3 regions of the Enterococcus saigonensis genome follow, and region 2 is predicted to be linked to each of the others. Evidence: predicted binding sites of a transcription regulator. Region 2 holds the regulator's gene; each other region holds the start of a gene.

Region 1 (10,711 bases), 540 kb from region 2:
AACAACGAATTTTAGGAGATCGGGGACATTTGTCAAATGAAGATGGTGCCTTGGTTATGACTGATATTATTGGGGATAACACCAAACGGATTTATTTGGGACATTTAAGTAAAGAAAACAACATGAAAGAGCTTGCCCATTTGACTATGAAAAATGTTTTAAAAGAACATGATCTAGGTGTAGATTATAACTTTAAAATTTATGATACAGATCCAGATCAAGCAAGTGAATTATTTGCGCTTTAAGCGATTTAATGAGTAGAAAAACCACGACGGTTAAAGTCGTGGTTTTTCTTTACGTTTACGCTGAATAATTTGAGCTGTCTCCAGCAATACTTATATGAATATTCTTTTGTGGGTGTTTGATTAAATCCATTATTCCTTTGGCGTAATCCGCCATGCTGACCTCACTTTTTCCAGCAGAGTCTTTTTCTAAGATATCTTTATTAATCTGATATTTACCAGTATAAGGTGCTTTGTAAATAAAATTAGCCGCAGGTGAAACATATGTCCAAGTACTATTTGATACTTTCTTTAATTCAGCCAATGCTTGTGCCATATTTGACGCAGTTGGATAAATTGGCGAATTAGCTGGGATGGTATCCAATAAGCGTTTGGAGCGTTCAGCGCTTAAATATAAAGAAGATGCGCCGCCGACAACGATCAACCATACTGCTGTTCCACTTAAAATTTTCGCTAAATGAAGCAAACTTGTTTGGTGGAGTTCTTCTTTTCCTAGCGGGGCATTAAAGGCATCAATAACAACATCAAAAGCAGTCAAATCTGTCGTCGTTAATGCAAAAAGATCTTTTTTTAAGACTGGAACCGAAACTTGCAATTTTTCTGGGCTACGAACGATTGCAGTAACGTCGTGATTATCTGCTAATGCTGCTTTTACAAGGTGGCTGCCAACGTGCCCGGTAGCACCAATAATTCCAATTTTCATCAAAACGCCTCCTCAATTTATAAAAAAACTATTACAGCATTCATTTTAGCGGTAAGCCTCTTTTTTTGCTAAAAAAACGCCTCCTAAAAAAGGAGACGAAAAAATTAAGTTGCAAAACGTAGTACTTGAATAGCCAAAACCAAAATATTAGAGCCGCAGTGACTAATAATAGCAGTTTTTAAGGAACCACTCTTAACATAAAGTAAAGATAAAACATATCCTAAAATGAAATAAATAAAGATATCACTATCAACATGGACTAACGCAAAAGCTGTTGCACTAAATAAAATTGCAAATCGCAAAGAAAAATATTCGCTAAAAAAACCAATACAAGCTCGGCGAAAAACAAACTCTTCTATAATTGGGCCGCAAATAGTAGCAATCATTGCAAAAATTGGTCTTTGCCATAAAACATCTAGCATGTTAAGACCACGATTGAAGTTATTTTGAAAACTAAAAAAAGTTTCAATATACCCCCCAACACCTACTAGTAAGATAATTGATAATATTCCAATAAAACTAATGAGAAGGTCTTTTTTAGGACTAACACTTTTACTTTCAAAAGATAAAGGACGAACTTTTTGATATAAAATGATTAAAATTCCCGTACCAATTAGATAAGATAAACTGGCAGTTAGTGTCGTGCCATTGTGTAGTTTGATCATATCAGGAATAAAAAAAATTAATGCATAACACAAAACGGATAAAAAACTGTACTTAATTTGTGACATTTATTTTGTCCTCCAGTTATTTAATTAGTATACCGGAATCACTTTCTTAAGACAATGAGTTCAAAAAAAAGACAAAATTTCTTTGATAAAAAAACAAGGGAAAAAACTTGCATTGTAAGGTTAAAATGAGTAATATAGTTCTTGTAGGTTAGCACTCTTACATATAGAGTGCTAATACATGAAAATTGATGGAGGGATATATCGTGTTAAAACCATTAGGTGATCGCGTGATCATTGAAGTCGCAAAAGAAGAAGAAAAATCTGTAGGTGGAATCGTGTTAGCATCAGCTGCACAAGAAAAACCACAAACAGGTACAGTTGTTGCCGTTGGTGAAGGTCGCTTTTTAGAAAATGGTGAAAAAGCCGCAATCCCAGTTGCTGTGGGAGATCAAGTAATGTTTGAAAAATATGCTGGATCAGAAGTGAAGTATGACGGCAAAGAGTATTTAATCGTTAATGGTAAAGATATTATTGCTATTGTAGAGTAATCACAAATAAAATCATCATAAAAAATTAAAATGAGGTGTTTTAGCATGGCAAAAGATATTAAATTTGCAGAAGACGCACGGGCCGCTATGGTGCGTGGGGTAGATAAATTAGCTGATACAGTAAAAGTAACCTTAGGGCCTAAAGGTCGTAACGTTGTTTTGGAAAAATCATATGGTTCACCATTAATTACTAATGATGGTGTTACAATTGCAAAAGAAATTGAATTAGAAGATCATTTTGAAAACATGGGAGCAAAACTTGTTTCTGAAGTTGCGTCTAAAACAAATGATATTGCTGGTGACGGTACAACAACTGCAACAGTTCTAACACAAGCAATTGTTAGAGAAGGAATTAAAAACGTTACAGCAGGAGCTAATCCTCTAGGCATTCGTCGTGGAATTGAATTGGCTACAAAGACAGCAGTAGCACAATTACACAACATTTCTTCAATCGTTGACTCAAAAGAAGCCATTGCTCAAGTAGGTGCTGTTTCTTCAGGTAGCGAATTAGTAGGAAACTACATTGCTGATGCAATGGAAAAAGTTGGTAACGATGGGGTTATCACAATTGAAGAATCTAAAGGGATTGAAACCGAACTAGATGTTGTAGAAGGTATGCAATTTGATCGTGGTTACTTATCACAATATATGGTAACAGATAACGATAAAATGGAAGCTGTTCTAGATAACCCTTATATTTTAATTACGGATAAAAAAATCTCTAATATTCAAGATATCTTGCCGTTGTTAGAACAAATTTTACAACAATCAAAACCATTGTTAATTATTGCTGACGATGTTGATGGGGAAGCATTACCAACACTTGTTTTAAACAAAATCCGTGGTACTTTCAACGTTGTTGCAGTAAAAGCTCCAGGATTTGGTGATCGCCGCAAAGCAATGCTAGAAGATATCGCTGTTTTAACTGGTGGTACTGTCATCACAGAAGACTTAGGTCTTGAATTAAAAGATGCAACAATTGAAAGTTTAGGTCAAGCAAGCAAAGTGGTTGTGGATAAAGACAACACAACAATTGTTGAAGGCGCTGGTGAAAAAGATGCAATTGCAGCCCGTGTACAATTAATTAAAAACCAAATTGCCGAAACAACGTCTGATTTTGACCGTGAAAAATTACAAGAACGACTAGCAAAATTAGCTGGTGGTGTAGCTGTAATTAAAGTTGGTGCGCCAACTGAAACAGAATTAAAAGAAATGAAGTTACGTATTGAAGACGCCTTGAATGCGACTCGTGCCGCTGTTGAAGAAGGTATGGTTTCTGGTGGTGGTACTGCCTTAGTAAATGTGATTGCACAAGTTGCTGCCATTGAAGCAGAAGGCGATATTGCAACAGGCGTGAAAATTGTGGAACGTGCTTTAGAAGAACCAGTACGTCAGATTGCTGAAAATGCAGGATATGAAGGCTCTGTTATCATCGATAAATTAAAACATGCTGAAATCGGGATGGGCTTTAACGCTGCTAATGGCGAATGGGTAAACATGGTAGAAGCTGGTATCGTTGACCCAACTAAAGTAACACGCTCAGCATTGCAAAATGCTGCATCTGTTGCTGCTTTATTGTTAACGACTGAAGCTGTCGTTGCGGATAAACCAGAACCACAAGCAGCACCTGCTGCACCAGGAATGGATCCTGCTGCAATGGGCGGTATGATGTAATTTGTAGTATTAAAAAGTGATGATCCGCAAAGGATCATCACTTTTTTATCTTGTCATTACGTGAAAAGGATAAATACTAAGGCATTTTTAGTGCAAATTTATTTTATTTAAAAAAGAAAGTCATTTGTATAATGATAAATGATATCTCGCATAACACCTATTATATCGCTCGCAACACGATCGTTATAATAGGTTGCAAAACGTTGATCTTCCACATACATGTCGGCAAGACTGCGGTGATAGTTTTGATTATAAAATGGGGCCGCAATTTGCAGCCAAGTTTTATGAGCGTTAAAAACATTTTGGGCAATTGTACTGTCCAGGTTAATTGTTTCAGATTGAGATAAAATTTTTAAATTAGCAAATAAATCACTTTCTGCCTTTTGTAACTGCTCGTATTGTTCCACTGTAAGGTGGGACCATTTATCATTGGCAGCATTGACTATTTCATTGCCATATTTTTCACGGATTTCTTGACCATATTGTGCCTCATTGGTTGCAATCTTTTCGGCTTTAAACGCTGCAAATTTTTCGCTATCGTTCATATAATTTCCTCCTTTGTAATAAACCAATGTTTGAGAAAGAGCCTGAATCATTTTAGTTAACTGGGTTTGTTGCGTCAAAAGAAGATGGTATTGTTCTTCCAGCAAGTTTAAACGCTTTTCTTGAGGTAGATTCATTGCATCTTTAATTTTTGTTAAAGTAAAGCCGAAACTTTTGAAAAATAAAATTTGCTGTAATTCATCCACTGCACGTTCATCATAATAGCGGTATTCCGTGTTTTTCTGGCGTTTTGCTTTTAGCAGGCCAATTTGATCGTAATACCGTAGTGTGCGGGTGGAAATCTTTGCAAGTTTAGCTAATTCATTAATGGTGTACATGGGTGCTCCTCCCAGCTTTTGCTTGTTCAACTTCATTTCTCCACTATAGAATAAACTTTGACGTTGCGTCAAAGTCAAGTTTTTTTGCGGAAGATTTTTTGCTAGATATTATATTCGGAAAATGGTTATAAATTGAAACGAATGAACAAATATTTTTTGTAAGTAAAAGAGATAAGAATACGATGCTTTGGAGGTTTAGACAAACTTTCTTCACTAAAGTTGAAATTGAAATGTGTTATACTATCATTAAGTAGAAGTCAAAAAAGTGTTAGTGCCTGATGAAATTGAAAGGAAAGATGTTATGAAAATAATCGAAACGCCTGTAAATAAAAATTTAAACTTAGAAACATTTTATCCTAATATTACTAAATTTGTTTTTGGAAAAACGGCAATTAAGTATTATAAATTGTATTCTGCAGATCGCATACAAATTATTTATGCGGATACCTATGATAAAATTCGGTTAATTTTAATTAATGACCGCAAAAAAATTCGAAAAGAAGAAGTAGATACGATTATCCATCGCTTATTGAAAGTGGAACGGCACGCGGTTCAGGTAGATGTTAACATTAAACAAAAGATGCAAGATGCAGGTAGTAAATTTTCCAAGCCGCGCAAAGACATTATCTTAGTTGAGTATACTGTTTTGGAAAATTAAATATTCTGTGGTTTAAATTGTGATAAGCTTAATGCTGTTATCACATAGTAACCGCAAAACTACATTTTATTTAAAAGGGGAGGTAAGAGAAATGTTGGCTCTTACACCTCTTTTTTGCTTTCAATGAAAGAAAAAGTGCGATTTTTCTATCTTTTTATGAATTTTTGATATAATGGAAGGCATAAAATATCTTGAGGAGATTAACTGATGCAAAAATTATATCCTGACGACAGCTTAACGCTGCATACAGATTTATATCAATTGAATATGATGAAGACATATTGGGAGTTGGGGCGCGCCGACCGTCACGCTGTTTTTGAGTGTTATTTTCGTGAGATGCCTTTTAAAACTGGCTATGCGATTTTTGCAGGCTTAGAGCGTTTTGTCCGCTATTTAGAAAACTTACGTTTTACGGAAAGTGATATCGCTTATTTAAGAGAAGTTACAGGTTATCCGGAAGAATTTTTAGATTATTTAGTGGATTTTAAATTTAGCTGTACCGTTCGTTCAGCCTTAGAAGGCGATTTGGTCTTTAGTAATGAACCAATCGTGCAAATTGAAGGGCCTTTAGCACAAGCACAGTTAATAGAAACAGCTTTATTAAATATGGTGAATTTTCAAACTTTAATCGCCACTAAAGCTGCACGCATTAAATCTGTTATTGGGGATGATCCTTTATTGGAATTTGGTTCTCGGCGGGCCCAAGAAGTTGATGCAGCTTTTTGGGGTACTCGCGCAGCTTTTATTGGGGGAGCGGATGCAACAAGCAACGTGCGAGCAGGTAAAATCTTTGGTATTCCTGCTAGTGGCACCCATGCTCACTCTTTAGTCCAATCTTATGGCAATGATTACGATGCGTTTATGGCTTATGCAAAAACACACAAAGATTGTGTATTTTTAGTAGATACTTATGATACTTTGAAACTAGGTGTGCCAGCGGCAATTAAAGTAGCCAAGGAAATGGGCGATAAGATTAATTTCTTAGGTGTTCGCATCGATTCAGGTGATATGGCCTACATTTCAAAAAAAGTTCGTGAACAATTGGATGAAGCAGGTTTTACTCAGGCTAAAGTTTATGCTTCAAATGACTTAGATGAAAATACTATTTTAAGTTTGAAAATGCAAAAAGCAAAAATTGATGTGTGGGGTGTAGGGACGAAATTAATCACGGCCTATGACCAACCGGCATTAGGTGCTGTTTATAAATTAGTTTCTATTGAAGATGATCACGGTCAAATGGTAGATACTATTAAACTTTCCTCAAATGCAGAAAAAGTAACAACGCCTGGTAAAAAACAAGTTTGGCGGATTAATCGAAATAAAGATGGCAAATCTGAAGGAGATTACATTACATTGTGGGATGAAGACCCACGGGAAGAAGAAGAAATCTTTATGTTTCATCCTGTGCATACGTTCATTAATAAAACTGTTCGTGATTTTAGTGCCCGGCCTGTATTACAAGAAATTTTTAATAAAGGCAAATTAGTCTATGAACTGCCAGATTTGAACCACATTAAAGCTTATGCCCATGAATGTCTAGATTCTTTATGGGATGAATACAAACGTGATTTGAACCCACAACAGTATCCAGTAGATTTATCAACGGATTGTTGGAACCACAAAATGGCGATTATGGAAAAGGTTCGTAAATCTGTTGCAGCTGTAACCAAAGAGGAGGGACGTTTTTAATGTCTTTACAAACAGAAATCATTGAAACACTGGGCGTTAAACCTGTCATTGATCCACAGGCAGAAATTAGAGTAAGTGTTGAATTTTTAAAAGCCTATTTAAAACGCAACACCTTTTTAAAATCACTTGTTTTAGGTATTAGTGGGGGACAAGATTCCAGCTTAGCAGGAAGGTTAGCTCAATTAGCTATTACAGAATTACGCGCGGAAACAGGACAAGAGTATCAATTTATCGCAGTGCGTTTGCCATATGGTACGCAAGCTGATGAAGCAGATGCGCAACAGGCATTAGAATTTATACAACCAGATGTTTCCTTAGTGGTGAATATTAAGGCGGCTGTTGATGGGCAAACGGCTGCATTACAAGCAGCTGGTGTTGAAATTTCAGATTTTAATAAAGGAAATATCAAAGCCCGTCAACGTATGATTACGCAATATGCTATCGCCGGAGCCTATAGCGGTGCAGTAATTGGCACAGACCATGCGGCGGAAAATATTACCGGCTTTTTTACCAAATTTGGTGATGGTGGCGCTGATATCTTACCTCTATTTCGTTTAAATAAGCGTCAAGGAAAACTTTTACTAAAAGAGTTAGGCGCACCAGAAGCATTGTATTTGAAAGTTCCTACGGCAGATTTAGAAGATGATAAACCTCTTATTGCCGATGAAGTTGCATTAGGAGTTACGTATGATGAAATTGATGATTATTTAGAAGGAAAAACAGTTTCAAAAAAAGCGCAAACCACAATTGAATCCTGGTGGGCAAAAGGACAACATAAGCGTCATTTACCGATTACTGTTTTTGATAACTTCTGGAAGTAAAATAAGAGTATGATGGACTAAATTAGTTTTTAATTAAAATCCTACCCTCACTTTTGCTATATAACTTTGTTTATTTTATACTAAAAGTGGAGTTTTGGGGAAGACTCCGTCAACAACGGCTAGAGGATACCAGTTTGGTTCCTCTTTTTTTTGTCTTTTTTAAATTTCCACTAGTTTCTTTACACTAGTAAAGCAAACCGCTAAAATAAAGGCTACTACAATTAATTTTATAATAATATTAACGAATAGAAGGTTTCTTCATGAAAAAAATAAAGTATCTATTAGCTGGTATAGCTATTTTTTTGTTAATTCTTATCAGTAATTTATATTTACAGTGGTGTCAAAATAATTTGTCAGTAGATTTAGCTTTAAAATTTGCTTTTTCGTGGCACACGACTAAGTTTTTCCTAGGAAGCTTAGTATTGTTGGCAGTCTATGGTGTTTTTGCTACAGTTGCGGGTTCGCTTTTATTTGGTAGTCTATTTTATAGTATTGCAATTGGTCTGTTGGGTTTTGCAGATTACCAGAAAATGGCGGCACGGCAAGAACCTATTTATCCTGATGACTTAAAGATGATAGGGCAACTGGCTGTTTTAAAGGATATGGTAGGTTGGCCAATTTTCATTTTTGCGCTGAGTGCGATTATCTTGGCACTTGCAGCATTAGGTTACAGTATTTATCGCAGCCGCAAATTATCTCGTGGTGGACAAATTATGCGTGGCGTAGTCTTTTTAGTTAGTTTGCTCTTTTTATTGTATGCGAGTCATTTTAATTCTAACGATAATTTATTGCGAAAAGCGTACAATAAAACGGCATTGTGGATTCCTTATTCACAAAAGATGAATTATTATAATGTCGGTTTTGTCGGAGGATTTTTATATAATTTGCGAGTCGATGCCATGACAAAACCAAAAGATTATTCTGAAGAAAAAGTTGCAGAAATTGTAAAAAAATACCAAGGTGAAAAAGGCAGCGAAGAAAAACCGAATATTATTTATGTCATGTCAGAAAGTTTTTCAGATCCAGCCCATTTAGAAGGCGTACAATATACTGGTGAACCGTTGGCTGATTATTATGCTGTGGCCAACAAAACCTATAGTGGCAAAATGTTATCACAAAATTATGGCGGGGGCACCGCAAATATTGAATTTGAAGCATTGACTAGCTTTAGTATGGAACCGTTAAATGCGCAGATGACAACTCCTTATACCCTATTAGTACCCAAATTAAAACAGTTGCCTTCGCTCGTCTCTTTAACAAAACAAAATGGCTATCAGGCAACAGCAATTCATCCTTATGATACGTCTATGTATAAACGTAAAGATGTTTATTCGATTTTAGGATTTGACCGCTTCTTAGATCAAGATACGATGAAATATCGTAATAAGATTGAAAATAATCCGTATATCTCCGATGAATCAGCCTACGATGAAATTTTATCTCTTTTAAAAGATGCGAAACAGCCTCAATTTGTTCATTTGGTTACGATGCAAACACATATGCCTTATGGCGATAAATATGGGAATATTCCCTACCATGTGGCAACTGAAGGAAATACAAATGCAATTGCCAATTATTTACAAGACGTGGCTTATAGTGCAAAAGCACTGCAGAATTTTACAGAAGCAGTTAAAAAATTACCACGTCGTACACTTATAGTTTTTTGGGGGGACCATTTACCGGGAATTTACTCAGATACAATTCAGAAGAAAAACGATGGTACAAATTTGCATGAGACACAATTCTTAATTTTTGATTCCGCAGGAAAATTGGTAAAAAGTGGACAGCATGAGGCAATCACAAGTCCGTTTTATTTTGCGCCTAATTTATTTTCTCAAGCAGGGTTAGGTACCCCACCTTACTATGAAATGCTTTTGAAGTTGGAAAAAGCATTACCAGCTTTTGAAAAAAATATGTACTTCAAACAAGGAAGCTGGCAGAAAAATTTAACACTGACTGGCGCTGCGAAAACTACGTATGAAGATTATCGGATGATACAATACGATGTTTTAGCGGGGAAACAATATAGTTTAAAAACTAATTTTTTTAAATAGCTTTTTAGTGAGAGGAAGTTAATATGAGCTTTAAGAAAAAAGATAATCAACTTTATTACAATCCTATCCGTCGCGCCATTTTAAACCATCAATTAATTGAACCAGGAGATAGAGTGGCGATTGGCTTAAGTGGTGGAAAAGATAGCACTAGCTTATTGTATTTTCTTGATACCATCGCCAAGCAAGAACGCCTTGGTTTTTCCTTTGAAATTGTCCCAATTAGTTTAGATATGGGTTTTGAAGAGGTTAATTTACAACCGTTAATAAAATTTTGTCAAACTCTAGGCTATCCGTTAGAAATTGTGCCCACTAAGATTGCAGAAGTTGTTTTTGATGTACGAAAAGAGGCATCCCCTTGTTCACTCTGTGCAAAGTTACGTCGGGGGATATTGTATAACAAAGCCCGTGAACTTGGCTGCAATAAAGTAGCTTTGGGCCATCATTTGGACGATGCAATTGAAACATACTTTATGAATTTTCTTTTTCACGGGAAGTTAAATAGTTTTGAACCAAAAAGTTATTTATCTAAAACAGAACTTACGTTAATTCGTCCACTGTTATACGTAACTGAACAAGACATTATTCGCTTTGTCAAAAGAGAAGAACTACCGGTTATTTTTAACCCTTGTCCAGCAGATAAGAAAACAAAGCGAGAAGAAATTAAGCTTTTTGTGAAGGACATTGCGAAAACTTATCCAGATGTAAGGCAAAAATTTTTAATGGGAATGGAACAAGGTACAGCAAAAGATTTCTGGCCATTAGCAAAATAA
Region 2 (10,711 bases):
ACAAAAAGCTTCACGAACTTCATTTATTTACTATCATTTTAAACAAACGCAATAATCATTACTTTTTTTCTGTTGGTAAGCTTTTTTATGGACCAGTAATAAGAAAAAGAGTTCATCAGAGAAATCTGATGAACTCTTTTTATTTATTTCTTCTTACCACCAAAAGCATCTTTCATTTTATCAAAAAAACCTTCTGATTGTTGCTCCGTCAATTTTGTACCACTAACTTCAGCAAACTGACGCAACGCTTGCTTTTGTTCTTCGTTTAGATTTTTGGGAGTGATTAATTTTACTTTTACATGTTGATCACCATTCCCGCTTCCGCGTAGTTTCGGTGCACCTTTCCCTCGCAAACGGAAATTCGTGCCTGTTTGCGTTCCAGCCGGCACTTTTAATTTCACTTCGCCATGGACTGTCGGCACGTTAATCTCATCTCCTAACGCTGCTTGAACAAAATTAAGCGGTAATTCGTAATAAATCTCAGCACCATCACGATCAAAAATATCGCTTTCTTCTACACGAAAGACAACATATAAATCTCCGTAAGGTCCGCCATTTTCACCGGCTTCTCCTTGATTTTGTAGGCGCATTTGTTGCCCATCTTCAACCCCAGCAGGGACATTTACTTTGACTTCATGCGCTTTCTTTTCATGACCTGATCCGTGACATGTCGGACATGGTTCTTTAATTTCTTTACCAGTTCCATGACATACATCACAAGTCTGGCGGCTCATCATTCGACCTAGTGGTGTTTGACGTTCGACGTTAATCGTACCAGAACCATGACATTTAGAACATGTCACAGGTTGTGTGCCTGGTTTAGCACCATTTCCTCCACAAGTATGACAAACTTCTTCACGATTGTATTTAACTGTTTTTTCCACCCCAAAAATGGCTTCTTCAAACTTTAAATTAACCGCGTATTGTAAATCAGCACCTTGCCTTGGTGCATTCGGATCTGCGGAACGACCACCGCCACCCCCGAAGAAAGATTCGAAGATATCTTCGAATCCACCAAAACTGCCACCGCTGAACCCGCCATAGTTACCGCCACCAAAACCGCCATAACCGCCACCGTAGTTAGGGTCTGTACCTGCATGACCGTATTGATCATAAGCTGCTCGTTTTTGTGGATCACTTAAGATTTCATAAGCTTCAGAAATTTCTTTGAACTTCTCTTCTGCATCAGGTTCTTTATTAATATCAGGATGATACTTTTTGGAAAGCTTGCGATATGCCTTTTTGATTTCGTCATCGGAAGCTCCCTTTTGCAGCCCGAGAACTTCGTAATAATCACGTTTGTCTGCCATAGGCTTTCCCTCCACATACATTTAGTCTCACTTGGGTATTTTAACACATTTTAAAAGGAAGCTAAACTATCTCATAGAAAAAGCCAAAGCTAGGCCTTGGCTTTTTCTAATTCCTACACAGCGAATTAATTCACTTTTACAAAATTATTTATCTTCGCCGTCAACTTCTTCAAAATCAGCATCGACAACGTCATCTGCGCCACCTTGTGCTTCTGATGGATTTTCGTTCGCTTGTTGTTGTGCTGCTTGTTCGTATAATTTAACTGTTAAATTTTGTACGATTTCACTTAAAGCATCACGTTTTGCTTTCATTTCTTCTAAATTATTGGCTTCAACAGCGGCTTTTAACTCATCTCGCGCATCTTCTGCTTTTTTCACTTCGTCCGCGTCAACTTTACCTTCTAATTCTTTCAATGTCTTATCAACAGAGAATAATAAGGCATCTACATCATTGCGCAAGTCAACTTCTTCTTTACGAGCTTTGTCAGCTTCTGCATTCGCTTCTGCATCTTTTACCATGCGTTCGATTTCATCGTCTGATAAACCTGATGAAGATTTGATAGTAATTTTTTGTTCTTTTTGTGTACCCAAGTCTTTTGCTGATACATTTACAATCCCGTTTTTATCAATATCAAAAGTTACTTCGATTTGAGGAATACCGCGAGGGGCAGCCGGAATATCTGTCAATTGGAAACGACCCAATGTTTTGTTATCTGCAGCCATTGGACGTTCACCTTGTAACACATGGATATCAACAGCAGGTTGATTATCTGCCGCAGTTGAAAATACTTGGGATTTACTTGTTGGAATTGTTGTATTGCGGTCGATTAATTTCGTAAAGACCCCACCCATTGTTTCGATACCTAATGATAATGGTGTAACGTCTAATAAAACGACATCTTTCACATCACCTGTAATAACACCACCTTGAATAGCAGCTCCCATTGCAACTACTTCATCAGGGTTAACAGATTTATTTGGTTCTTTCCCTGTTTCTTTGCGAACTGCTTCAACAACCGCGGGAATACGAGTTGAACCACCCACTAAAATTACTTCATCTACTTCTGATTGTGATAAGCCAGCGTCTTTTAAAGCTTGACGAACGGGAACTTTAGTCCGTTCAACTAAGTCAGCTGTTAATTCATCAAATTTTGCCCGTGTTAATGTCATTTCTAAGTGTAATGGACCAGCATCCCCTGCAGTGATAAATGGTAAGCTAATTTGTGTGCTAGTTACACCAGATAAGTCTTTTTTCGCTTTTTCAGCAGCATCTTTCAAGCGTTGCATTGCCATTTTGTCATTGGAAAGGTCGATGCCATTGTCTTTTTTAAATTCTGCTACCATATGATCGATGATTTTATTGTCAAAGTCATCCCCACCTAAATGGTTATCACCAGCAGTTGATAATACATCAAAAACACCATCGCCTAATTCTAAGATTGATACGTCAAAAGTACCACCGCCAAGGTCAAAGACTAAGATTTTTTCGTCACGATCTGTTTTATCTAAACCGTAAGCCAAAGCTGCTGCAGTTGGTTCATTTACGATACGTTCAACTTCAAGCCCCGCAATTTTACCAGCATCTTTTGTTGCTTGACGTTGTGCATCATTAAAGTATGCAGGAACTGTAATAACCGCTTTTTCTACTTTTTCGCCTAAGTAATCTTCAGCAAACCCTTTAATATATTGTAATACCATTGCTGAAATTTCTTGTGGAGTGTATGATTTACCTTCTACTTCTACTTTATATCCAGCTTCACCCATATGGCGTTTAATGGAAGAAACGGTGTTAGGGTTTGTAACTGCTTGGCGTTTTGCTACTTCCCCAACTTGAATTTCGCCATTTTTAAAGGAAACAACAGATGGCGTTGTCCGATTACCTTCTGGATTTGCAATAATTTTTGCTTCGCCGCCTTCTAGAACTGCGACTGCAGAGTTTGTTGTACCTAAGTCAATACCAATAATTTTACTCATAATAAAACGCTCCTTAATAATTTAATCAATTAGAGTTACTCTTAATTTATTGGGCTACAATAACCATACTTGGCCGTAACACACGATCGTGTAGCTTATAGCCTTTTTGTAGTACCTGCACAATTGTATTGGCAGGTGCATCTTCACTTGCTTCAACAGTTTGCACACCTTGATGGAAGTTTGGATCAAAAGTTTCACCTTCAGCGGCAATCTCTTCAATTCCTTCTTCTTTTAAAGCTTGTTGCAAACTAGCTAATGTCATTTCAACGCCTTTTTTCAAATTGATTCCTTGCTCATCTGACACATCTGTCGCCATTGCTCGTTCCAAATTATCAATGGCTGGCAATAGTTTTTTTGCCAAGTCTTGTGAACGATAACGTTGTAAAAGCTCTCTTTCATTACGATTACGATTGGTAATATTTGCAATCTCCGCTCGTGCTCGTAACAATTGATCATCCATTTCATCAATTTTCTCTGTCAGCTCAGCTAATTCATCTGTGACAGATTCTTGTTCCAAATCTTTTTGCTCGGCAGTCTCTGCTACCTCTTGATCTTTCAATTCTTGATCTTTTTCTGACACTGAACTTGCCACCTTTCTACGCAAATTTCTTTTTTTAACTTGTTGCGTCTAGCGAACGATAATATTCCGCCAACTTCTCAGCTAGTTCTCTGGAAAACACATCAAGTAAACCAAACATTTTAGAATACTGCATACTTGCAGGGCCTAATAATGCAATCACACCTTTACCATGACCGGAAATATCATAACTGGCTTGAATTAGGCTCATATTATGAAATAAGTCATTACCCAACTCATCACCGATACGAATATCAATGCTGTCTGTTGGTGGAATCAAAAGCTGAACCAGCTCTTCAGGGTCTTTCATAAAGCGGTAAATTGACTTAAACTGATTCACATCTTGTGAAGGCTCAAAATCAATCATGTTCATACGACCGCCAACAAAAACTTTTTCTTCAAAAACTTGACCCAACATCAAATCAAATAAATCTAAAATACCTTCTGTTGTCTGAAAGTATTTATGCAAGATCATCGGAATCTCAGTACGTAGACGTTGGTAAACCGTTAGTAACGGTTCACCCACTAATTTGTCGTTGATGATCCGTACCATCTTTTCCAAGTCAGCTCCACTGACACTTTGCGGCAGAGCAAAAACTTGACTTTCAACATTGCCTTGATCCGTTACAATAATCGCAATTACTTGACGTGTATTTAACGGGACAATTCGAAAACCGGTCAAACGTCTATCCTTCATATCAGGACCTAGGGATAATGCTGTGTAGCTCGTTAAATTGGATAAAATCTCGGCAGATTGTTGAATAATATCATTAATCTCATGAAATTCCTTTCCAAAAGAACGCTTAATTGCTTGCATATCCGTTTTTGCTACTCGAGCAGGTTTCAATAGATGGTCAACGTAATAACGGTACCCTATCATAGAAGGAATACGCCCAGAAGAAGAATGTGTCTTTTGTAAAAGACCTGCTTCTTCTAAAGCCTTCATATCATTACGGATTGTTGCCGAGCTGGCATTAATCCCTGCTGCCATTAAAGACTTGGAACCTACCGGCAAACCGGTCTTAGTATAATGCTGGATAATGAGACGCAGAATATCTTGTTGTCTTTTTGTCAACATATTCATCACCTCGTATTTAGCACTCCATCTATCTAAGTGCTAACACCTATTAATATACCACAAGAAAGTTTAATGTCAAGAATTAAGCCATAAAAAATTAGCACTCTATTGCATAGAGTGCTAACGTAATTACTTAATCATATCAAGGCTTACACCTATTTAAAAAATTAATCTAACAAAAACTTCTCAAAAATTTCATTTCCAATCAATAACCCTTTTTGAGTAAGTCTAACAGTATCCTTTGTTTCAATCAGCCAATCTTTTTTTACTAAATTAGTCAACACATTCCCATAAATAGTTGTCATATCAACACCAAATTTTTCCATAAAATGTGCTTTTGAAATCCCTGCTTTTTTACGCAATCCCAAGAACATTTCTTCTTCAATTTGATTATGGCGGCTTAACTCTTCTGTTTCATAAATAGGTAATTGATTTTGTCGTAATGGTTTTAAGTAATGCTGAATTGGGCCAAAATTTTTGTAGCGAGTTTTCCCAAGATAACCACTTGCTCCAGCACCAAAACCAAAGTAGTGCTCATTGTTCCAATAAACTAAATTATGTTGGGATTCAAAACCGGGTTTGGCAAAATTACTAATTTCATATTGGAATTTCCCTGTGTTGTACATAGCTGACATAGTCTCTTCAAACATTTGACCTTCAATTTCTTGATCAGGCATTTCTAGTCGTCCTTGTCTAACCCAGTTCATAAACATCGTCTTATTTTCTAAAATTAAAGAATACAAAGAGTAATGAGGTAAATCTAATTCAATAGCTCGCCGTAATGTATCACGGAAACTTGTTAATGTTTGACCCGGAAGCGCATAAATTAAGTCAATTGAGACATTTTGAAAGTCCGCTTTTTCTAAAAAGGCCATTGTATTGTAAACATCTTTGACTGTATGTTTGCGCCCTATTTTTTTTAGTAAAACATCGTCAAAGGTCTGCACGCCCATTGAAAGACGGTTTACACCATAATCTTTCATCACTTTCAATTTATCTATAGTCAAATCTCCCGGATTAGCCTCTACCGTAAATTCCGTAACAGTCTCCATTGGGAAAAGCGCATTAATTCCTCCTAAAAGCGTCTCTAGTTGCGTAGCTGAAAGTGAAGTTGGTGTTCCACCCCCAACATATAAAGTTGGACTTTTTTCTATTGGATTTTTTTCTAGGGTTAGTTTCATTTCTTTTAAAAGACATGAAATATATTCGTCGACTGGCTGTCTTTCTAAAAAAACTTTATTAAAGTCGCAGTAGTAACAGATGTGTTCACAAAACGGGATGTGGATATAAGCTGAAATCGCCATATCTCTTTGTTCTTTTATTTGTTGCATGCCTTAGTTCCTCTCAATTAACATTGCTTTTTTCATAATCGTTTCATTTTCTTGTCTATCTTACCATAAGTAAATTTCTTCGTGGAAAAATGGTGCTTTTTTAAACAACTCTTTTAAAGATGTATCGCTATTTTTAAAATTAACTGACAAACTAAATTGATGCCCTAATAATCGGGAATTATAAAAAAGGCTGAAATTAATTTCAACCTTTTTACTTCCTATCATTTTGTTTATTACGCGTTCATTTTTTGTACGTAACGATTTCGGGGGTGATTACGACAATCTTGACTGCAAGCACCAAAATATTTTCTCTCGTTTTCGATAGAAGCCAAAATGCGGCGATTACATTCTGGATTGCTGCAATTAATGTAACGCTCACAAGGAGTCCCGTCAAACCAATCACGACCTACTACTCTTTTGTCTACTTGATTAATTTCTACACTAATTCGTTCATCAAAGACATACATTTTACCATCCCATAGCTCTCCACGAATTTCAGGATCTTTGCCATATGTTGCAATTCCACCATGTAATTGCCCCACATCTTTAAATCCTTCTTTTACTAACCAACCGGAAAATTTTTCACAGCGAATTCCACCAGTACAGTAAGTAACAACTCGCTTTTCTAAAAATTCTTCTTTGTGTTCTTTAATCCACTGTGGTAATTCCCGAAAATTTTGAATGTCCGGCCGCAAGGCTCCACGAAAATGACCCAAATCATACTCATAATCATTACGTGCATCAATTACAACTGTATCTTCATCCAACAACGCTTCTTTAAATTCTTTTGGTAAAAGATACTTACCAGTAACTTCATTAGGACTAAAATCCTCAGATAACTGTAACGATACAATTTCTCGACGAGAGCGGACAAACATTTTCTTGAAGGCATGTTCATCTGTCTCATCACTTTTAAAAATAATATCTTTAAAACGTGGATCTGATTTTAACACTTCTTTATAAACAGCAGTTGCTGCTTTTAGTCCTGAAACAGTCCCGTTAATGCCTTCTTCTGCCACTAAAATTCGCCCTTTTAGTCCCAATTCTTTGCAAAATGCTAGATGTTCTTGTGCAAAGATTTCCGGATTCTCGATTGTTGTGTATTTATAGTAAAGTAACACTTCATAATTCATACCTATTCCCCTTTCATGTGTAAGTATAACTAATCAAAAACTTAGAAGAAATTTCTCTGCTTGTGGCAAGCATCTCAAAATGAACCTTTTTCCAATAAAAAAATTTCATCACTTTTCAATTTTGCCTTTAATAAACAGTTTTTGCTGTATTTGTTTTTCAACCTAAAAAAGGAAATCCTTCACAAATATAAAAAAGTTATACATGCGTAAATTTAATAGTTTTAAAATCTGTTATTTCATTATTAGGTAAAAACACTATCATTTTTTCATAGTTACTATAGTTTCTTCTCGACAATAATTACGTCATTTCCGCTAAAATAATTAGCAATAAAACAAAAAACCTTGCAATAAAGATTGCAAGGTAAATAGCGTTTAATATTCCATTAAGGTAATCATATCATAGTCTTTAATTTTGTCGCGACCATGTAAGTCCATTAGTTCGATTAAAAAAGCACAGCCTACAACTACACCGCCTAATTCTTCAACTAATTCTGTAGTAGCTTTAATCGTCCCACCAGTTGCCAGTAAATCATCACAAATTAAAACACGTTGACCAGGCTTAATCGCATCTTCATGTAATGTCAATGTATCTGTACCGTATTCCAAATCATAAGTAACTTCAATAGTTTTTCGTGGTAGCTTTCCTTTTTTACGAACCGGAGCAAAACCAACCCCTAATTCATAAGCAACTGGACAACCGACGATAAAACCGCGTGCTTCTGGTCCAACAACCATATCAATTCTTTTTTCTTTAGCATAATCTACGATTTGCTTTGTCGCTTCACGGTAAGCCATACCATCAGCCATTAAAGGTGAGATGTCGCGAAAAATAATACCTTCTGAAGGGTAATCGGGAATACTTGCAATGTAATCTTTTAAATCCATGTTTTTTCCTCCTAGTTTTCAAACCAAGTTTTTAAAGTTGCCATATCACTTAGCAATAAAAATTCTTCTGTTTTAATTTTTTGTTGTCTACGTTTATATATCTCACTAGTAGTTAGATCTTTTTTTTCACCAACGTCTAATTGACGTAAAAGACCATCGCTTATTGTAACAAATTCTAAATCAAAAAACACCTGAATCATAAAAATTAGCAGTTTTTCTGGTATTTTTAAAAATTGCGCAATATTAGTTAGTTTATAACGAACATCTAAAGTGTCTTGTTGCGCAATTAATTTAAAGAGCCGACTATATTGTTCCCGAGTTCCCAATCCATCTAAATAGGCATCATCACTGGCAGTTAAAATTAAATATAACTGACGAAAATCAGCTAATGATATAATTTCTTTTAATAAGGTTGCCTCATTAGGACAATCTAAAAAAGCCACACTAGAATAGTTTTTTTCTTGCACTAATAGATTTAAATTTGGTAGATCTTTGAAATGATGCACATTTGTTACAATTTGATCACTTATCTCTGAAGGTATTTTATTGCCAAAGTAAATACAAAGTGTATCAGTTGAAAAATGAAGTTGTTGCCATTTTTTCTTTGCCCTTAAGTCGATTACTTGTAATCCCACAGCAGTAAAATCTACTAATTGCAATTGAGGAGACTGCCGCCCATTCCATTCATTAATTTGCAACTGACCAACAACAGAAAGTTCATTATTTTCCATTGCAGCTAATTGATTCCCAAAGCCAAAACCGATCGTAGTCAATGGTGTTTGTTCACTACCAATGATGTTGAACTTCAGATGGGTATTATTAGCTCCGATTGTTTTTAAGTCAATTGCATGGACGCCTTGTAACATAAAGTACGGTTGTGGATTATCCATACCAAAAGGTGCCAATTTTTTCAATTCTTTAACGAGGGCAATAGTTGCATCGGCAACATTTATCATACTATCAATTACTAGTGTGTTGCCAGTTAGTAAATCTTTATGTTCCTGAGCAAAGTCAGCAACCTTGTCTTTGAATTCTTCTAATGACGTAAGCGGAACACTAACCCCGACCGCAGCATGATGCCCCCCAAAACTTGTAAATAATTCGCGCATGCCATCTAACATGGCAAACATATTTAAAGATTCCACACTACGACCAGAACCTTTGGCGATTCCATCTTCTTTAATGGTTAAAACAAGCGCAGGTTTTCCAGTTTCTTTTAAAATCCTTCCTGCAACAATTCCTAACACACCTTCATGCCAACCAGATTTGGCAACGATATGAATTGCATCTTGCGGATTAATTAATGCCAGTGCTTCTTTGGTAATTTCTTCCACTAGCAATTTGCGTTTTTGATTAATTTCATCTAATTTTTTTGCTAGAGATTCCGCTTGGACCGCATCAAACGTTTTTAACAAAGTTACCGCTTCATTCGGATCGGATAAACGACCAATCGCGTTTAAGCGAGGTGCCAAAGCAAAACCGATACTTTGCTCATCTAGTTTATTTTCTTCAATACCGCTGATTTTTAGTAGCGCTTGTAAACCCAATCTTTCTGTTTGTTGCAAAACTTTTAGACCATACGTTACTAAAACCCGATTCTCGTCAGTCAACGAAACCATATCTGCAACTGTTCCAATAGCAACTAAATCCAAAAATTCAGCTGGTACCTCTTCTAATAAAGCGCAAGCTACTTTAAATGCCACCCCAACACCTGCCAATTCACCGAATGGATAATTTCCAGCTGGGTGTCGCGGGTGAATAATCTCAAAAGCTGCCGGCAATTCTCGTGGTAATTCGTGATGGTCAGTCACAATAACATCTACCCCTTGTGAATTAGCATAGCTAATTGCCTCGTGGCCTGAAACTCCATTATCGACCGTAATAATTAACTGAATTCCCGCAGCAATTTTTTCTTGGTAAACTTTCAAATTAGGGCCATAGCCATCTTTAAAACGATTCGGTAAATAAAAGGAAACATCAGCTCCTAGAAGCTCTAATGTCTCTGTCATAATTGTCGTACTTGTTATGCCGTCAGCGTCATAATCCCCATAAACCAAAATTCGCTCACCATTCATGACAGCTGCCTGGACGCGATCAACAACCTTGTCCATTCCAAACAATTCAAATGGGTCATGCAACTGATTAAGTTGAGGTTGTAAGAAGGCCATCAACTGATCTTCGGTTTGAATATCACGTTGCCAAATTAGTTTTGCCAAAGTTGTATTTAAATTATATTTCTCACAAATCTGAATAAATTCTTTTGGCACTTCCTTGGCTTCTGGAAGTTGCCAATTATACATAGAGCTACTCAAAAAATCACTCCCAACCAGATTATTATAGCAAAGAGAATACAGGTTGGAAAGTTTTCCGCCATGATGAATGAATTTTATTTAAAGCAAAAATAACGACATATGCGTAAACCA
Region 3 (10,711 bases), 780 kb from region 2:
ACGTTTATATGAATTTACAATCGGGTTGCAAACAGCTGTATAAGCCCGAGCGTGTTCAATCAATCCCCCTAAGAAATAATAAGCAGTTTGACTTAAGCCCATTTCACCTGATTCATCGTAAAAGGCATTTTCTTTTCCTTTAAATAATGACATATTACAATGCATACCAGAACCATTTATACCAAAAAGTGGTTTTGGCATGAACGTTGCGTGTAACCCGTGTTTGCGGGCAATTGTTTTAACTACTAATTTAAAAGTTTGGATATTATCACACGCATCCACAACATCTGCATATTTAAAGTCGATTTCATGTTGACCAGGAGCAACTTCATGATGGGACGCTTCTACTTCAAAGCCTAAACTTTCTAATTCCAACACAATATCACGGCGACAGTTTTCACCCAAATCTGTTGGTGCAAAATCAAAATAACCACCTGCATCGTTTAATTCCGTTGTAATTTCGCCATCCTCATCTAATTTGAATAAGAAGAATTCAGGTTCTGGCCCTAAGTTGAAAGAAGTAAAGCCTAATTGCTTCATATTTTCCATCGCACGTTTTAAATTACCACGCGGATCGCCAGCAAACGGTGTTCCATCAGGATTATAAATATCACAAATCAAACGCGCTACTTTACCATGTTCACTTTCCCAAGGGAAGATCATCCAAGTCGATAAATCTGGATACAGATACATATCACTTTCTTCAATGCGAACAAACCCTTCAATAGAAGAACCATCAAACATCATTTTATTATCTAAAACTTTTTCCAGTTGACTAACCGGTACCTCAACATTCTTGATTGTACCCATGATGTCTGTGAACATTAGTCGTAAGAAACGAACATTTTCTTCTTCAACAATACGTTTGATATCTTTTGCTGTGTAATTTACGCGAGGCATATAATCCCACCCTTAGTTATTTTTTTATTTTCAAACAATGCCTACATTCGTGGACCTTGTTTAAATGGTTTTTGTTGTGTTAAACCACCTTGGCTTAGGAGTTCATCATAAAAAATTTGTCTAACATCTTGGTCAGTCAGTGGCTTTTTATTTTTAGCAATTTTTTCTTGTTGTTTTTGTAGCTCATAGGCATGTTTTATCCCCGCCATATTCAATCCCTCAGACAAGTAATCTTTGATTTCAAGTAAAATATCAACATCATTCAAAGAATACATACGCCGGTTTCCTTCGCTTCTTTCAGGATGAATAAGATCTTGTTCTTCGTAGTACCGAATTTGTCGCGCAGTAAGATCCGTTAGCTTCATCACCGTTCCAATAGGAAAAACAGACATCGATCGGCGCAACTCTTTTTCTCGCATGAAACTACTCCTTTCCAGATGTTTTTTTAACTTGAGACAACTATACCAATCTCGTTTTCGAAAGTCAAGGGCATATGTTAGGTTTTCTTACATAAACAATATTTTTTCTAAAAAACAAAAAGAACCTTGCAACAACAAGGTTCAATAGGGCTAAAAAAACGAAATTATTTTTTGTTCGAATAAAAAACAGCATTAACAGCGTTTGATACAGCTATTTTAACATGCTCATAAGTTAGACCACCTTGGACATACAAAGAAAATGGCTCTCGCAGCGGACCATCTGCGCTTAATTCGATACTAGCACCTTGAACAAAAGTTCCTGCCGCCATAATAATATCATCCTCGTATCCTGGCATGTAAGAAGGTACAGGTGCGACAAAAGCATCAACTGGTGAAAAATGTTGAACCGCTTGTGCAAAGGTAATCATCGCTTCTTTTTCTTTAAGTTCAACTAATTGAATTAAATCTGTTCTCGGGTCATCCCACTTAGGAGTCGAAGCAATATGATACTCCGCCAATAACGCCGACGTAAAAACTGCTCCTTGGATAGCTTGACTAACAACATGTGGTGCTAAGAAGAATCCTTGTAACATTTCGTAGACATTTCCTAACATCGCACCACCTTCAGCTCCTACACCTGGTGTTGTTAGACGATAGGCACATTTTTCGATTAAATCTTTTTGTCCAACTATGTAGCCGCCAGTTTTGGCAATACCACCACCAGGATTTTTAATCAACGAGCCCGCCATTAAATCAGCTCCTACTTGGGTTGGTTCCATTAATTCAGCAAATTCGCCATAACAATTATCCACAAAAATAATCATTTCCGGGGCAATCGATTTAACAAAATCACACATCTCTTTAATTTTAGCTATAGTAAAAGAAGGCCGTGAGGCATATCCACGAGAACGTTGAATAGCTATAACCTTAGTTTTTTGATTCATTTTGGCTTTCACAGCCTCAAAATCAACTTCGCCAGTAGACGTTAGCTCTGCTTGGTTATAGGAAATATTGTATTCTTTCATAGAACCAATTCCATTTCCAGCTAAGCCAATAACTTCAAGTAATGTATCGTAAGGTGTTCCGGTAATATAAAGTAATTCATCACCCGGACGCAAAACACCAAACAAAGCTGTTGCAATCGCATGAGTACCCGAAACAATTTGAGGTCGTACGAGTGCTGCCTCTGCACCAAAAGTTTCCGCATAAACTGCTTCTAACGCATCGCGCCCCATGTCATCATTACCATATCCAGTCGAGGGTAAAAAATGAGTTTCTGAAATATGTTGCTTTGAAAATGCCCGTAAAACTTTATTTTGGTTACTTAAAGCAATTTGCCGCAGCTCTTCTTGGCGGGGGGCGATTTTTTGATCTACTCTTTCAATCGCAGCTACTAAAGATTGATCAAATTCATCTGTCCAATTCATCTTCCATTCTCCTTATCAAACTGGCCTCAGGTAATGCAAAACCTTTTACCAAATATTTTTCTGTTTCTGGCAAAAATTCTTCTCGGACCAACAATGTCTCACTTTTTAATTGTGCTAACAATTTCCCTTCACTTTGTTTTAAGGATACGTTATATGGTTCTAAATGTTCCATTAACTGTAGTCGGACTGCTGCAGTTAACTCGGCTTTACTGCGACTACTTTTAGCTGAAATTAACACATTGGGAAACAAAGTTGGCACAAATTGTGTTGTATCAATTTTATCAGCTTTGTTATAAACAGTTAGAATTGGTGTCTTATCAAAATCAAGTTCTTTCATTAAGTCTAAAACCGTTTGCTCCTGTTGGGGACGATCAGGTGAGCTGGCATCCACAACATGCACTAACAAGTCCATATCACGACTTTCTTCAAGCGTAGAATGAAACGCATCAATTAACTGTGTTGGCAGATCTTGAATAAAACCAACTGTATCGGTTAGAGTAACTTCAAAGCCTTCTGGCAATTTCCAACGCTTTGTTAGAGGATCTAATGTTGCAAAAAGCTCATCTTGTTCATAAGTTTTCGCTTCAGTTAAAACATTCATTATCGTCGATTTTCCAGCATTCGTGTAGCCGATTAAACCAATTTGAAAGCGATTGTTTTTTCTTCTTTGGCGAGTACGTTCGCGATGTGCGGCTACATCTTTTAGTTCACGTTTAATCGCCGTTATTTTGTTGCGAATATGACGACGATCAGTCTCCAATTTGGTTTCTCCAGGACCTCTTGTACCAATCCCACCTCCCAAACGAGACAAGTATTTTCCTTGTCCTACTAAACGGGGTAATAAATATTCTAACTGCGCCAATTCAACTTGTAATTTTCCCGCTTTAGAGCGCGCTCGCAAAGCAAAGATATCTAAAATTAATTGGACACGATCAATAACTGGTACTGCTACAAAATCACCAATAGTTTGACTTTGACGAGGAGTTAGTTCATGGTTAAAAATTACTAAATCTGCTTCATAACTTTCAACTAAATTTTTTAATTCCGTCAACTTCCCTTTGCCGATAATTGTTTGACGATCCACTTGAGGGCGTTTTTGAATTAAAGAAAAACAAACTTCTCCTTTAGCAGTTTTGGTTAGTCCTTTTAATTCTTGCATGGATTCACCGAAATTTTTCCAAGTTTCTTCGGTCTCTACCCCTACTAAAATAACTTTTTCCTGCTCCATACTATTCCTCCAGCCATACTTGTATTTTTTGCTGCAAGACTTCACTTGCCTCTGGTTGCGTAACCAAATCCACCCAAGTACTTACTTCCATCCGATTGCGAAACCACGTTAATTGCCGTTTCGCGTATCGTCTTGAATCTAGTTTTATTGCTTCTTTGACTTCATCAAGGCTACTTTCTCCTTTAAAATAAGGAAAAAATTCTCGATAACCAATTCCTTTTGCGGCTTGTACCTTTTCATAATTTTGTAAAAGTGTCGCTTCTTTTTCTAGTCCTGCGGCAAACATCAATTCGACACGCTGATTGATACGATTGTATAGTACTTCCCGTTGTGTATCTAAAACAATTAAAAAGTCATCATATAATTTTTGGGGTTCTTCTTTAGGTTTTACAATACTGTGTCCAGATAAATCAAATACCTCTAGTGCTCGTACAACTTTTCGTTCGTTATTAAAATGTATCTTTTCTGCTGCTAAAGGATCTTTTTCCAAAAGTAATTGCCATAAGGCCTCTTTTCCCTGTGCCTTGGCATACTCATGATATTTTTCTCGTAGTTTTTCTCCTGCTTGCCCAAATTCTTCAGCTGCTCCTAATTTATAATCATACAAAAGAGCTTGAATATAAAGTCCTGTTCCCCCAACAACAATGGGTAATTTTCCCTTTGCAGTGATGGTCGCAATTTTTTTTCGCGCTGCTTTTTGAAAATCAGCAACTGAATACTCCGCCGTAAAATCACAGATATCAATTAGATGATGGGGAATACCTGCGGCTTCATCTTTGCTTACTTTGGCTGTACCAATATCTAACTGACGATAGACCTGTAATGAATCACCACTAATAATTTCACCATTAAATTTTTGTGCCAGTTTAATACTCAAGGCTGTTTTTCCGACCCCAGTTGGACCTGCAATGACTAATACTTTCATCTTTCCCCTCATTTACTTCCCTTATTTCTCGCATTTTTTACATATTGCTGTATTTTTTCTGGAAAGTTAGTGATAATTCCCGTTGTCTGCAATGCAACACATTCTCTAACTAATTCCTCGTCGTCAATCGTCCAGGGACGAACAGCTAACGGCAAGTCAGGTAATGTTGCTTTATTTTTTAAAACCCAGTCGATTTTAGGATGAATTCCTTCAATATACGGACGGTCCAACGCTTGAAGCACCTTTTTATCGCTAGTGCTTAAAATTAAATCTAGTTGCGTATCTGGTTCTAATTGATGAATGATATCCAACGAAGCTATGTTAAAACTACAATACCAGTGTTGAAAAGGCCAATTCCGGCTGGTCATCAACGCCGCAGTTTTCATCTCTATTTCAGGATAATGATAATGATCTGTTTTTAACTCAATAGTCAGTACTCCGCGAAAATTCCGCATAACCAATAAATCTAATACTTCCTTTAAAGTTGGTACTTTCGTATTTTGATAACTTTCAGAAAACCAACTCCCGGCATTTAGTTTTTTTATTTCAGCCAGTGTTTTTTCTCGGATCAAACCTTTACCATTCGTTGTTCGTTCTACATCTTCATCATGCATCACAATTAGGTGACCGTCTTTTGACAAATGAACATCTAACTCAATCACGTCACTGTCTACTCGCACTGCTTCTGCAAAAGATGGGAGCGTATTTTCTGGCCGATTGCCACTGGCACCGCGATGGGCTACGATTTGTGTCATCACCGTTTCCTCCTTATCTTTTTCTTCATTAGTAATTGTACCACTTCTATCTTTATTTTATGAACTTTACGTCTAAGCCTTAACGTTTCATTTGATTAAAAAAGATGGGAAGAAATCCCTCCAGGGCTCCTCCCATCTTTTCAAAAAAATATTATGCGCTAAAATACGTCAAAGTCTCATCTGAAAGATGTTTTAACGCTGCCTTTCTTTCATTGATAAGCTCTGTCAAATCATCAGAAAAATGCTCCATAATCACGCGTCCGCCTTTATAAGCATAACCACCAACTTTAATCGTTTCATCTGGCGACAAAATAACTTTACGCTGCGCAATATTTTTGAAAAATTCCTCTAAGATATAGTTTGGTAAGTAAAAATTATTTTGAGCGGCAAATGATTGCAAATACGCATAGTCGTCAATTGTGATATAGCAATCATCAAAAGCATCAAAACTGACATATTCTGCCATTAGCACACTACGTTTTTGTAAAATTTCATTTATTTTTTTGTTTAATTGAATCAAAGTTTCAATCTCTTTGACTTTATGTTCCAAAGTACGTCGTCGTTGTTCTTTTTTTTCGTCATAACGGATTCGCAAATTAAAAGCAATTGTGACAATCAAAGCACCTACTAAGACTCCAAAAAAACCGGCTGCTGCTACTGCTATCATATTTTTCCTCCTTGCAAGTTCTCCTGTCTTTTATTTTAGCATAAATTCTATTAGATTCGCATTTTTTACCTGCTTTTATCCACGGCTTTGTTATCTATTTTAGCCATTTTTTCTATCTGAAAAAAATTTACAGATTCGTTGAGTTTTTCATTTGACCTATTTTGACCTATTAGTTATACTTCTTTTTAGAGGTTATCGCTTAAATGTGCTAAACTTGAGACGTACAAAATTTAACGTCGATTTGATTAAAGGAGGACTTTACATTATGAATTTAATTCCAACAGTCATTGAACAATCATCCCGCGGCGAAAGAGCGTATGACATCTACTCACGTTTATTAAAAGACCGCATTATCATGCTAAGCGGTCAAGTTACTGACGACTTAGCAAATTCAATCATCGCCCAATTATTATTCTTGGACGCACAAGATTCTGAAAAAGATATCTATGTATATATTAATTCACCAGGTGGTAGCGTAACAGCTGGGATGGCAATTTACGATACAATGAACTTTGTTAAAGCTGATGTGCAAACAATTGTTATGGGGATGGCTGCTTCAATGGGTTCATTTTTACTAACAGCCGGTGAAAAAGGGAAACGATTCGCTTTACCTAATGCTGAAATCATGATTCACCAACCTCTAGGTGGCGCGCAAGGTCAAGCAACTGAAATTGAAATTGCAGCTCGCCATATTTTACAAACCCGTGATCGTTTGAACCATATCTTAGCTGAACGTACTGGTCAACCATTGGAAGTTATCGAAAAAGACACTGACCGCGATAACTTTATGACTGCTGAACAAGCGAAAGCATATGGCTTAATTGATGAAATTATGGTAACAAAATAATTTAGCCCAAGCTAAAAAAGAATTGAGACGAAAGTCTCAATTCTTTTTTTACGCTATTTTTTATTATCATCTTCACTAAATTCTTCAATTCAGAAAATGACGAACACATTCTACTTTAATTTCAAAAATAGCTAAATTAAAGATTACTTTTTCATTTAGCTTTTTGCGATGACAATTTTACCAGCAGCAGGATGGCCTGCGATTTTTTCATGCGCATAAATCACACTTTCTAATTCAAAGGGCAATATTTCAGCAATATTCACAAATAAATTGCCCTTAGCAAAAACATTTAGTAAATACGCAAAAGCTCTTTGATCTTGGTAATCCTTTTTAGGAACAAAACGTAAATACGTACCATCTTTACGCTCTATTTCTGTTGGTAATTCATTTAAAGCGACGTAAGTTCCTCCTGGTTTTAAAATTTTTAAACCAATTGCACCGCTTTTACTCCCTTTTGTTGCATCAATGACAATGTCTGCTTGCTCAAAGAATACTTTACCAGAATCCTCTGTATCATATGCACTAAATTCATCTGCTCCCCAGCTTTTTATCTTTTCTTCATTTCTCTTAGACGCACTGGCAAGAACACGATTTTTATTTTGATGTAAAAGTTGTACTAATAAAGAACCAACACCACCAGAAGCTCCTAGGACCATTACTGTTTGACTGCTATTGACGTGTAAAAGTTGAAACAATAAATTATAGGCAGTAATTCCCGTAGTGACTAGACTCGCTGCTTGAGCAAAACTCAACTTTGCAGGAATTTTTGCTGCTTTTTTAGTGGGCAAAACAACCTCTTGTCCATACGCCCCGCTAACGGGATGTATGACTACACGATCACCCACAGAAAAATCTGTTTCACCAGGGAAAATTTCTGTCACAATACCAGCTGCATCATTGCCCATCACGTAAGGAAACTTCAAACTGCGAAATTCTTGTTGTTCTCCGCGGCGCAATGAAACGTCGTATGGATTAATCGCAAAAGCATGGATTGCTACTCGTATATGTCCTGAAGTAACTTCTCTTGGTTGAGCTGTAATTGTTTGAAATACTTTATTTGGCTCACCATAACCAGTTATAGCAAAACGTTCCATCAAAAATTCCTCCTTTTTTACATTTTTCTAAAGTGTACCGAGTAAAGAAAAAAAGCGCAACAATTTGCGCTTTGGCTACTTTTACAGCGAAGAAAAATATCATGTCAGGTAAACCACAATAAAAATATTCACGTAGTTTTTGGAGACTGAATTTTTATCTCTTAGTAAAAATAAGTTAGATTTACTTTGTTACTTCTGGGTATTTTCCTTCCAGAAACTCTTGTCCTAATTGACAATAATGGGTGATATTGGCTTTATTTTTAGCAATTTCTGTTGGAGTTAAAGGTCGAATAACTTTTGCTGGCCGCCCAAAAGCTAAGACATTGGGGGGAATTACCATTCCTTGTGTTACAAGAGAACCAGCACCAATTAAACTATTTTCACCGATAACAGCGTGATTTAATACAATCGAGCTCATACCAATGAGCGCTCCTTGTTCAATTTTGCAGCCATGAAGCATACATTGATGTCCAACTGTCACATCATTAGCAATTTCTGTTGGGGCATCATGATCCACATGAATAATCGTACCATCTTGAATATTTGTCCGATTCCCAATTTTAATAAAATTACTATCGCCCCGAATCACACTATTAAACCAGATGGTTACCTCTTTTCCGAGTGTTACATCTCCCAGTACAACAGCATTTTTTGCGATGAAATTTTTCATACTTTTCCCTCTTTTTCTTCAATCTGCACCTACATTGTAGCACAGAAAGACAAATCAACAGCTTGGTGTTAATTGATAATTTTTAAATTTCTAGTGGATAGGTACCACTTTTTTAGTTGTTTTTTTGTGGATAAAAATTCTTTTTTATTCTAAAAAAAAGCCAAGACAAGATAACTTTTGTCTTGGCTTCTTTAAAATTTTAATCGTAATCGCCATCTTCAGCAAACTGACTTTGATAAAGTTTATTATAAAAACCACCTTCAGCTAATAAACTTTCATGTGTTCCTTTTTCAATAATGGAGCCTTGGTTCATTACTAAAATTAAATCCGCATCTCGAATAGTAGATAGACGGTGGGCGATGACAAAACTCGTACGTCCTTCCATGACTTTGTCCATTGCTTTTTGAATCAATGCTTCTAGACGTGTATCAACAGAACTTGTAGCTTCATCTAAAATTAAAATTTTAGGATTGGAAATAACAGCTCGTGCAATCGTCAAAAGTTGTTTTTGTCCCAAAGAAACATTATTCCCTTCAGCATTAATCATCATATCATAGCCATCTGGCATCGTCCGAATGAAATGATCAACATTCGCAGTTTTGGCTGCATCAACTATTTCGTAGTCCGTTGCATCTAATTTCCCAAAACGGATATTTTCTCCAATGGTTCCTTCATAAAGCCAGGCATCTTGCAAGACCATACCAAAAACCGAACGTACATCGCTACGCTTCATTTTTTTCGTATCGATACCATCAATTTTAATCGCTCCAGAATCTACATCATAAAAACGCATTAATAGATTAATTAACGTTGTTTTTCCCGCTCCTGTTGGTCCGACAATCGCCACTGTTTGTCCTGCTTTTACACTAAAATTTAAGTCTTTAATCAATGGTTTATTGGCAGTGTAGCTAAATGAAACATGATCAAACTCCACATCTCCTAAAACAACTTCTGGTAATGGGATATCAGCCTCATTTAATACCTCTTCTGCTTCATCTAAAATTTCAAAAACACGCGTTGAAGCAGCAGATGCACTTTGTAAAACAGAAGATAGTTGCGTGATATTCCCTAGAGGTTGACTAATTTGCCAAATATATTGAATAAAAGCTTGTAATTGTCCGACAACGATAACACCACCAATGACGTAATAACTACCTAAAACCGCCATTACAATATAAGTAATATAAGCAGTTAAGGAAACAAGTGGCATCATAAGACCTGAAATAAAGGAAGCTTTAAAGCCAAAATCTTTTAACCGATGATTAACCGTCTTAAAGCCTGCTAATGTTTCTTTTTCCCGCCCGTATACTTTTAAGACACTAAAACCGGTCATATTTTCTTGGACATAGCCGTTTAAATCCCCTAAAGCATTTTGCATTCCTTGGAAATATTTTTGCGAAACTTTTACGATTCCTCGTGAAATCAGCATAGAAGCAGGAATCATAATGATAGATAACAATGCCATCGGAATATTAATGTAAAACATCATCGCCAGTGCCATAATAATCCCTAAAATCGCATTGACAATCCCAATCAAAGCCTGTTGCATTGCACCACTCACTGCATCCACATCATTAGTAACCCGAGATAAAATATTTCCTTGTTGGTTTTTATCAAAATAAGATACTGGTAACCGATTAATTTTTTCATCAATATCTTGTCGCAAATCATACATAGCACTTTGGACCACATTGGTTATTAAGAGACCTGATAGCAATTGCGCGATACAATATCCCACGCCAACGGCCGTAATCCAAATTAAACATTTAAACACATACT

What was found. The regulator HrcA, encoded in region 2, represses chaperone genes, less so after heat shock. The targets are predictions, from matches to a motif close to TTAGCACTCNNNNNNNNNGAGTGCTAA.
Region 1: a site for HrcA is predicted at 1,825-1,851, ahead of groES (co-chaperone GroES). Genes of this name have one in related genera too.
Region 3: a site for HrcA is predicted at 6,507-6,533, ahead of clpP (ATP-dependent Clp endopeptidase proteolytic subunit ClpP). Genes of this name have one in related genera too.

Annotation. Positions count from the first base shown of each region.
Region 1 covers NZ_AP022822.1:2,013,528-2,024,238, reverse strand. The annotation lists gene EsVE80_RS09615 (MBL fold metallo-hydrolase) at 1-245, shown strand, start outside; gene EsVE80_RS09610 (NAD(P)-dependent oxidoreductase) at 301-945, opposite strand; gene EsVE80_RS09605 (CPBP family intramembrane glutamic endopeptidase) at 1,050-1,676, opposite strand; gene groES (co-chaperone GroES) at 1,880-2,164, shown strand; gene groL (chaperonin GroEL) at 2,210-3,838, shown strand; gene EsVE80_RS09590 (MerR family transcriptional regulator) at 3,946-4,719, opposite strand; gene EsVE80_RS09585 (DUF1827 family protein) at 5,021-5,377, shown strand; gene EsVE80_RS09580 (nicotinate phosphoribosyltransferase) at 5,585-7,066, shown strand; gene nadE (ammonia-dependent NAD(+) synthetase) at 7,066-7,887, shown strand; gene EsVE80_RS09570 (LTA synthase family protein) at 8,148-9,941, shown strand; gene EsVE80_RS09565 (tRNA lysidine(34) synthetase) at 9,965-10,711, shown strand.
Region 2 covers NZ_AP022822.1:1,475,175-1,485,885, forward strand. The annotation lists gene dnaJ (molecular chaperone DnaJ) at 144-1,310, opposite strand; gene dnaK (molecular chaperone DnaK) at 1,455-3,284, opposite strand; gene grpE (nucleotide exchange factor GrpE) at 3,331-3,864, opposite strand; gene hrcA (heat-inducible transcriptional repressor HrcA) at 3,899-4,939, opposite strand; gene hemW (radical SAM family heme chaperone HemW) at 5,107-6,270, opposite strand; gene trhO (oxygen-dependent tRNA uridine(34) hydroxylase TrhO) at 6,504-7,403, opposite strand; gene EsVE80_RS06960 (adenine phosphoribosyltransferase) at 7,776-8,288, opposite strand; gene recJ (single-stranded-DNA-specific exonuclease RecJ) at 8,300-10,600, opposite strand.
Region 3 covers NZ_AP022822.1:695,412-706,122, reverse strand. The annotation lists gene glnA (type I glutamate--ammonia ligase) at 1-900, opposite strand, end outside; gene EsVE80_RS03260 (MerR family transcriptional regulator) at 942-1,319, opposite strand; gene EsVE80_RS03255 (methionine gamma-lyase family protein) at 1,484-2,746, opposite strand; gene hflX (GTPase HflX) at 2,730-3,974, opposite strand; gene miaA (tRNA (adenosine(37)-N6)-dimethylallyltransferase MiaA) at 3,976-4,899, opposite strand; gene EsVE80_RS03240 (glycerophosphodiester phosphodiesterase family protein) at 4,908-5,654, opposite strand; gene EsVE80_RS03235 (hypothetical protein) at 5,806-6,318, opposite strand; gene clpP (ATP-dependent Clp endopeptidase proteolytic subunit ClpP) at 6,587-7,168, shown strand; gene EsVE80_RS03225 (NADP-dependent oxidoreductase) at 7,324-8,262, opposite strand; gene EsVE80_RS03220 (gamma carbonic anhydrase family protein) at 8,444-8,932, opposite strand; gene EsVE80_RS03215 (ABC transporter ATP-binding protein) at 9,132-10,711, opposite strand, start outside.